DNA from 2 places in the Paraburkholderia sp. GAS448 genome. Region 2 is predicted to be linked to the other one. Evidence: predicted binding sites of a transcription regulator. Region 2 holds the regulator's gene; the other holds the start of a gene.
What was found. The regulator FNR, encoded in region 2, switches genes on or off when oxygen is low (the NO sensors DNR and NnrR bind a similar motif). The targets are predictions, from matches to a motif close to TTGATNNNNATCAA.
Positions count from the first base shown of each region.

Region 1: P3T23_RS01090 (universal stress protein) is a predicted target of FNR. The motif match lies at 1,779-1,792, and genes of this name have one in related genera.

Region 1 is NZ_JBNDKT010000001.1:241,216-245,425, forward strand. It holds gene P3T23_RS01080 (MFS transporter) at 1-791, opposite strand, end outside; gene P3T23_RS01085 (FadR/GntR family transcriptional regulator) at 929-1,618, opposite strand; gene P3T23_RS01090 (universal stress protein) at 1,927-2,409, shown strand; gene P3T23_RS01095 (helix-turn-helix domain-containing protein) at 2,609-3,367, shown strand; gene P3T23_RS01100 (SUMF1/EgtB/PvdO family nonheme iron enzyme) at 3,489-4,210, shown strand, end outside.
Region 2 is NZ_JBNDKT010000008.1:40,224-44,433, forward strand. It holds gene P3T23_RS16820 (PAS domain S-box protein) at 1-691, shown strand, start outside; gene P3T23_RS16825 (response regulator) at 688-1,335, shown strand; gene P3T23_RS16830 (hypothetical protein) at 1,358-1,693, shown strand; gene fnr (fumarate/nitrate reduction transcriptional regulator Fnr) at 1,686-2,474, shown strand; gene P3T23_RS16840 (zinc-dependent alcohol dehydrogenase family protein) at 2,590-3,576, opposite strand; gene P3T23_RS16845 (DUF1488 domain-containing protein) at 3,681-3,956, opposite strand; gene P3T23_RS16850 (c-type cytochrome) at 4,149-4,210, shown strand, end outside.

The DNA.
Region 1 (4,210 bases), on a different contig from region 2:
GACAGCGTCGACAGCGTGAAGAGCGTGACCAGTTGTGCGTCCTTGAAGAGGTCGAGCGGCACGATCGGGTGCGTGGCGCGCCGCTCGCAGACGAGGAGCGCTGCCGCGCCGATCATCACCAGCGCGCCCAGCACGAGGTTGCCGCCTGTCAGCCCTTCTTTCGGCACCGCCTCGATGAACATCTGGAAACCGCCGAGCACCAGCGCGACGAGCACCGCGCCGGTCCAGTCGATGCGCACTTCGCCGGTCGTCTCGCGGCGGTAGTTCGGCAGGTGCGCCCAGATGAAGTACAGCGCAAGGACACCAACCGGCAGATTGACGAGAAACGTCGAGCGCCAGCCGAAATGCTGGCTCAGCCAGCCGCCGAGCGACGGCCCTGCCGCCGTGCCGATCCCGTACGCCGCGGCCATGATGACCTGCCAGCGCACGCGTGCACGCGGATCGGGAAACAGATCGGGAATCGAAGCGAACGCGGTGCCCACCATCATCCCGCCGCCCACGCCCTGCAAGCCGCGCGCGGCGACGAGAAACGGCATGCTCGTCGCCAGGCCGCACAGCGCGGACGCCACGGTGAAGACGATCACGGCGGCAAGCACGAAGCGCTTGCGCCCGAAGTAGTCGCCGAGGCGGCCGAACACCGGCACGGTCACTACCGAGGCCAGCAGATAGGCGCTTGCGATCCACGCGTAGAACTCGAAGCCGCGCAACTCGGACACGATAGATGGCAGCGCGGTACTCACGACGGTCTGGTCGAGCGCGACCAGCATGTTGACGAGTGCGATGCCGAGCATGGCCAGCAACGCGTCACGGAAAGGCAGGGGCCTGGAACGATTCACTTCGGAACGGCGCCTCGCGGCGCGCAAAAGACAAAACGGCGATCAAAAGGCAGCTGACTGCAGCCAGCAGGAGAGCAGGAAAACAGCGGGAATTACGAACCGAACATGCGGTTGAGGGCGTTTTCGAGGTGAGCACGCATCGCCTGCCCGGCGGCGGCGGAATCCTTGCGCCGGATCGCTTCGAGCACGGCCAGATGTTCGGCCTGCACGAGGCGCTGCCGTTCGACCGTTTTCACAAGCGATAGATTGCGCGACAGATTCATGCTGAAGACGATCTGCTCTTCGATAAACGACATCACGGTGATGAAAAACTGGTTCTTCGACGCGCGCGCCACAGCCAGGTGAAACGCGAAATCATCTTTCGCGCCGATGCCCTGTGTTTCGATGATCCGCTCCAGTTCGTCCCAGGCCAGCTGGATCGCGGCGATATCGTCGGCCTCGGCCTGTTGCGCGGCGAGCGCGGCCGCGCCGGCCTCGGTCACGATGCGGAATTCGTAGCAACGGCGAATATCGGACAGTGTCTCGAGCGGCGCAAAGCGGCGCACGTCCGGATCGGGCCGACGCGCGACCGTGGTGCCCGAACCGTGCCGGGTGCTGATGATGCCGTCCGCGCGCAGCCGGGCGAGCGCTTCGCGAACCGTCGGGCGCGACGTCTCGAAACGCTCGGCGAGCGCGTGCTCGGTAGGCAACCGCTCACCTTCCTTGTACTCGCCTTCGAGAATACGGTTCAGGATGTCCCCGTAGATCCTGTCGGGCAACCCGGATGATTTGCGCTCGTTCATCGTCGATGGCAGCAGCTTGTCTGAATTGAGCATGATTGTAAGGCAAACTGGCCTCCATCCTGACCGAAATATTTGACCAGCAAAGGCGACCGACAGGCTGTGAAGTCCATATGACAGGGAGTTGGCGGACCCGGCGGCACGCTCCGCGTCGGCTAACCACTTGATTTACATCATGGGAAAGTGCGTCCTTTTCACGGATCATTTAAGCTTGCGCTGCACATGCATCTATCCCGCACCGGTCCTTCGGGACGTCTTGTCTTCCCCGAAGGACTGCGCGCACCATCTGGTTCATCCGCTGCGGAGGTCTCATGTACACACGTATTCTGGTAGCAGTCGACGGCAGCGAAACGTCGCGCCGCGCCTTCAATGCCGCACTCGACCTGGCCGTGTCGAATGGCGCGGTGCTGGAGGCGTTCTACGCCGTGGAAAACACACCGATGTACTTCGAGGCACCCGGCTACGATCCGTCGATCCTGCGTAACCGGCTGGTCGAGCAGGGCAAGGAACTGGGCGCCGAGCTGGTCCAGGCGATGCGCGAGAAGGGCATAGAGGGCGATCTGGTAACCGGCGAAGCCTCTTCGCTCGAAGACGTTTCAGTTCTGGTCCTGAACGCCGCCGACGCCTTCAAGGCCGATCTGCTCGTGATGGGCACACACGGCCGGCGTGGCTTCCAGCGTCTGATTCTTGGCAGTGTCGCTGAGCGCGTCGTGCGGCAGGCAACCTTGCCTGTGCTGCTCGTGCCTTCGGCAGCCGGCCGGGAGCCGCCTGCGGAGAAAACCGGCGGCGTCTAGCCTGACCGCCGCCGCAGCGGCCCGGCGTCGCACGGTGAGACGGTCGTGCGCGCTCGCGCGGGGATGCGCCCTCGCGTGGTGCGGAAAACCATGACGCCGCTCAACGTCGCGCGCTGCCTATCGACGCGTCGTTTTGTCGCGAAGGGCCGCGCCGGGCGGGTGGGACAATCAGGGCACCATCACTCGACCGGTTCCGATCATGCTCACTGCAACCTTTCCGCCGCCCACCGCGAACCGGCCTCGCCGCGCCGCCCGTCCGGTTCGCGCGGCACGCGATGCAGCTCGCTGCTCGACCTGCGCAATGCGGCACCTCTGCATGCCGCAGGGCATGGAGGCCAGCGACGTGCCGAAGCTCGAAGCGCTGATCTGTACCGCGCGCACGATCCGCCGCGGCGAAGCGCTCTATCGCGGCGGCGATCCGTTCGACAACCTCTACGCGGTGCGCTCCGGGTCGCTGAAGACGTCGATGGCACATCGGGACGGGCGCGAACAGGTGACGGGCCTGCGCATCGCGGGCGAAGCCCTCGGTCTCGACGGCATCAGCGACGGGGTGCACGCGTGCAGCGCGGTTGCGCTGGAGGACAGCTCGGTGTGCATCGTGCCTTACGCTGCGCTCAAGCGTCTGTGTCGGGAAATCGGCTCGATGCAGGACCGGTTTCACAAGCTGATGGGCGAACAGATCGTCCGCGAGGCAGGGCAGATGATGGTCCTGGGATCGCTCAGCGCTGACGAGCGCGTCGCCGCGTTTCTGCTCGATGTGTCCAGACGCAATGCGCAGCGCGGATATTCGTCAAACGAATTCAATCTGCGGATGACGCGCGAAGACATGGGCAGCTACCTCGGCTTGACCCTCGAAACGGTCAGCCGGACGCTGTCAAGATTTCAAAAGCGCGGCCTGCTCGACACCCAGGGCAAGTTCATCCGCATCGTCGATTTCGAAGGTCTTCAGCACCTGTAAGTCAGCTCCGGCGCCGCTTCGTTGCCGCTCCGCCGCGGCGCACGGAGTGTCGATTCGCCTTGGCATGTGTTCTGCGCGCAGGTACAGTTTCAGACTGACCTCCACAAGGAGACCCGGCGCAATGAATCGCGAACCCGCCCTCCAGCATCCGCTTGTCCATCGGCTTATCGAAGCGCGCCGCGTCAGCGACGCACTCTTCGCCGTCGTCAAACCCGAATTCCTCTACGAACGGCCGATCCGCGAGCGTCACCGGATCGTGTTTTACATCGGACATCTCGAAGCTTTCGACCGCAATCTTCTGGATCAGCGGCTGTTCGATCTGCCCGCTTTCAGTCCGCAACTCGATCAGCTGTTTGCATTCGGCATCGATCCTGTCGACGGTGGCTTCCCCACCGACGAGCCCGGCGACTGGCCATCGCTCGACACCGTCCGCGACTATGCTGCTCGCGCCCGCGCGCAGATCGATGAACACCTCGCTTCATTCGAACTCGCGCATGAGGGCATGCGGACAGGGTCTGCAGAGCAACTGCTGCATGTCGCAATCGAGCACCGCCTGATGCATGCGGAGACGCTTGCGTACATGCTGCATCAACTGCCGCTTGCACAGAAAATCGCACCGGAAATTTCAGACGCGACGACCGATCCGGTTCACGTGATCGCCGACTCGATGGTCCATGTGCCGGCCGGTTCGACGATGCTCGGCATGCCAAGGGAAGATGGCGAGTTCGGCTGGGACAACGAGTTTGGCGAGGAGCGCGTGGACGTGCCCGCGTTCGAGATCGACCGGCATATGGTGAGCAACGGCGCGTACCGCGCGTTCGTCGATGCGGGCGGCTACCGCGA
Region 2 (4,210 bases):
CTCACGCGAAGAACTGCGCGAACTGTCCGCGAACCTTCAGAATGTGCGTGAAGAGGAAAAAACCCGCATCGCCCGCGAGTTGCACGATGATCTCGGCCAGCAGTTGACGGCGCTGAAAATGGATCTCTCGTCGGTCGAGATGGCGCTCACCGCTGATCCCGCCTTAAGGCCCGAAATTTTCAGGCAGTTGCACGGCATGCGCCGGCTGATCGACGCGACGGTCGCATCCGTCCGGCGGATCGCCGCCGACCTGCGGCCGGTGATGCTGGATGACCTCGGCCTGATTCCGGCAATCGAATGGCTCGCCAGCGATTTCACGAGCCGTTACGGCATCGACGTCGAACGCCGCATCGAAACCGGCGAGACCCGCTTCACGCGCGACGGCGCGACGGCGTTGTTCCGCATCGTGCAGGAAGCGCTGACCAACGTCGCGAAGCATGCCGACGCTACACTCGTCATGCTGACAATGCGCATCGAGGACGCGTCCTGTGTGCTGCGGATCGTCGACAACGGACACGGCGCGGGCGAGCGCGATACGCGGGCGGAGAAGTCCTTTGGCCTGCTGGGCATCCGCGAGCGGGTGCATATGCTGGGCGGGTCCGTCGAAATCGACACAGCGAACGGGAAAGGCTTCGCGATCACGGTCACGTTCCCGCTACAGGCGATAAAACTCGAAGAGGACCCGCCATGACGAAGGTGCTGATCGCCGACGACCACACGCTGGTGCGTGATGGCCTGCGGCATATCCTGCAGAACGCAAGCGGCTTCGAGGTGGTCGGCGAGGCAAACGACGGCGCGAGCACGATCGCGCTGATCCGCGGCACGCAAGCCCACGTGCTGGTGCTCGACCTGTCGATGCCCGGCCGCAACGGCGTCGAACTCATCAGGCAGATCAAGGACGAAAAGCCTGCCTTGCGCATCCTCGTGCTGACCATGCATGCGGAACAGCAATATGCGGTGCGTGCCTTCAAGGCTGGCGCGTCAGGCTATCTGACGAAGGAAAGCGCCAGCGCCGAACTGGTCTCGGCGGTCACGAAGGTCGCAAGCGGCGGCGTCTACGTGAGCCTTGCGATGGCGGAGCAGTTTGCGCAGAGTCTCAACGAACCGGTCGATACGCTGCCGCATCAGCGTCTGTCGGACCGGGAGTTCGATGTGTTCCGACGCATTGCGGCCGGCCAGACGATCTCCGAAATCGCCCTGGAGCTGTGTGTCAGCGCGAAGACAGTCAGCACCTACAAGACCCGCATCCTTGAAAAGATGCAGATGCCGCACGAAGCCGCGCTCGTGCGCTATGCGGTGCGCCACAAGCTTTTCGGCGAGGACGACGAGATCTGATTGCCGTGGGTACCGGCGTGGTTTGGCTGCCGCGCTGCCCGAGCAACCGGGACGCTTCCAAAGCGGCATTGATCGGTCCTCTTTTGTAGGCATTTCCCTACACACCTTCCGCGCCGCCTACGCCAACTTCATACACGGACGATTTGTTTTCGGGTCGGTGCCTCCCATACTGCAGCGCATGACCTGCGATATTCCCGATAACGCGAACGCGTCGTTTCGCACCGCCTGCATGGCCTTCGGAGCGCACGACTTCTTCGACAGATCCAGCGAGTTCGAGCTGACCCGCGACACGATCGAGCACATTGCGCGCGAGCATTTCGCTCGCACCACCCAGGAACGAGGAGCACATCATGTCTGACGTAGCCGACTACCCCGTCGCCGCGCCGGTTGCCCTGCCCGCAGCGCCGGTATCGCCCGCACCCTGGGTAGCCAGCGCCGCAAACAGCGCCCTGCGGCCGGCCGCGCGCTGCTCGACCTGCGCGATGCGCGCGGTCTGCATGCCGCAAGGCCTCTCACTGCTCGAACTGCAACGACTCGACGCGATCATCTGCTCGACGCGCATGGTCAGGCAGGCAGAGGCGCTCTATCGCGCGGGCGATGCTTTCCAGAGCATCTACGCGGTGCACGCAGGGTCGTTCAAGACCGTCGTCATGCATCGCGACGGACGCGAGCAGGTGACGGGATTTCATCTCGCGGGCGATGCGCTCGGTCTGGATGGCGTGAGCACGGGCCATCACAGCTTCGATGCGATCGCCATCGAAGACAGCAACGTCTGCATCATCCCGTTTCACCTGCTCGAATCGTTGTGCCGGGAGGTCAAGGGCATTCAGCAGCACGTGCACCGGATGATGAGCAGCGAGATCGTCCGCGAATCCGTCCTGATGATGCTGCTCGGCACGATGTCGGCCGAGCAGCGCGTCGCAGCTTTCCTGCTCAATCTGTCGGCCCGGCTCAAGGCTCGCGGCTACTCGTCGGCGGAGTTCAACCTGCGGATGACGCGCGAGGAAATCGGCAGCTATCTCGGCATGAAACTCGAAACCGTCAGCCGCATGTTCTCGAAATTCCAGCGGGAAGGACTGGTCGATGCGCGCGGCAAACAGATTCGCATCCTCGATCCGGAAGGACTCGAGCGGGTTTGAGCCTGTTTGTACGCGTCGAGTGACCTCCTGCGATACACGGCGATATCCAGCGGCACGTCGACGCGAAACCGGCAGACGCGCCATCCGGGCGGCGAAGCGTCCGTCCGCTTCTGCGTCACCTCATCGACAGGACTGCCGCGCCGGCCAGCCGTCCCTCACGCAGGTCTGAGAGTGCCCGGTTGGCGTCGCCAAGCGGATAGGGCGTTGTCGTAATGACAAGGCGCTTCTCGCCCGCCAGCTTCATGAAAGCCGCGCCGTCTTCACGCGTCAGGTTCGCCACCGACACGACGCGCCGCTCGCCCCACAAGAACGCGTATGGAAACGACGGAATGTCGCTCATGTGAATTCCGCCGCACACGACGATGCCGCCCTTCGCCACCGCCTTGAGCGCAACCGGCACCAGCGCGCCCACCGGGGCGAAGAGCAGCGCGGCGTCGAGTTCCTCCGGCGGCTCGTCGCCGCTGCTGCCGGCCCAGCTCGCCCCGAGGCTCAGCGCGAGTTGCTGCGCGGCGGTGTCTCCCGCGCGGGTGAAAGCATAGACCGTGCGCCCCTCGTGACGCGCAACCTGTGCGACGATATGCGCGGCCGCCCCAAAGCCGTAAATGCCGATGCGCCTCGCGTCACCCGCCATCTTCAAGGTCCTGTAGCCGATCAGGCCCGCGCACAGCAGCGGCGCGGCTTCCACATCGGAGTACTGAGGCGGCAGGTGAAAGCAGTAACGGCTGTCCGCCACTGTACGTTCTGCGTAGCCGCCATCGATCGTGTAGCCCGTGAAACCCGGGTCGTCGCAGAGATTTTCGTGGTGTGAATGGCAATAACGGCAGTGTCCGCAGGTGCGCCCCACCCACGGCACGCCGACACGATCGCCCACGGCGAAACCGTCGACACCCGCGCCGAGCCCGGCGACCGTGCCGACGATCTCGTGACCGGGAATCACCGGTCGCTTCGGATCGGTCAGTTCGCCGTCGACCACATGCAGATCCGTGCGGCAAATCCCGCAGGCGTGGATATCGATCAGCAGCTGCCCCGCAGACGGCATCGGGTCGGATACGTCCATCTCGCGTAGCAGCGCCGAGTTGCCGTCGAATACCATCGCCCGCATGGTTCGCCTCCTGAACGGCCTGCCTGAATGGCCTGCCTCAGCGGTTTGTCCGCACCCCAGAAAGGCGCGCTGCGCCAGCGGCCGCGGCGACCGCCCGGGGAAATTCACTGGCAGAACCTGAAAAACCCGCTATGCAGAAGCACCGGCTTGCCTTCGACTTCCTTCAACATCCGCTCAGCCGAATGTTCGATTGCGGACCGGTGTGCTTCGAACGCGCTGAGCAGATCGTCTTCGCGCAGCGACGCCGCGCCGAAATGATCTTCAAGCGCCTCTGCCGTCACGGCGCATTGAACCCGCTTGCCGTCTACCACAGCCGTAAAGGCAACCACGAGATCCCTCGCGCAATACTCTGGCATTTCCGGCGGAAAATGAATATGCATGACCCTCGCCTCGCACTATGCGTGGCCCTGTGACGCGCCAGCGGTTCGGCCCGGACACCGGCCATGCTGCATGGCGAGGCCGCCGTCGCCACGCGCGACGTGCGCCTTCATACAGCATAGCCCGCCGGTGCTGCACTGCAAGACATGGTGCCGGGGCAGGCTTGAGCCAGATCAATCGCTCCTCGGCGCCCGATGATCGTGTGCCCGTCATGGGGCGCGCGGCGGGCCAGTTTCGGCCCGCAAGCGACGCGCGC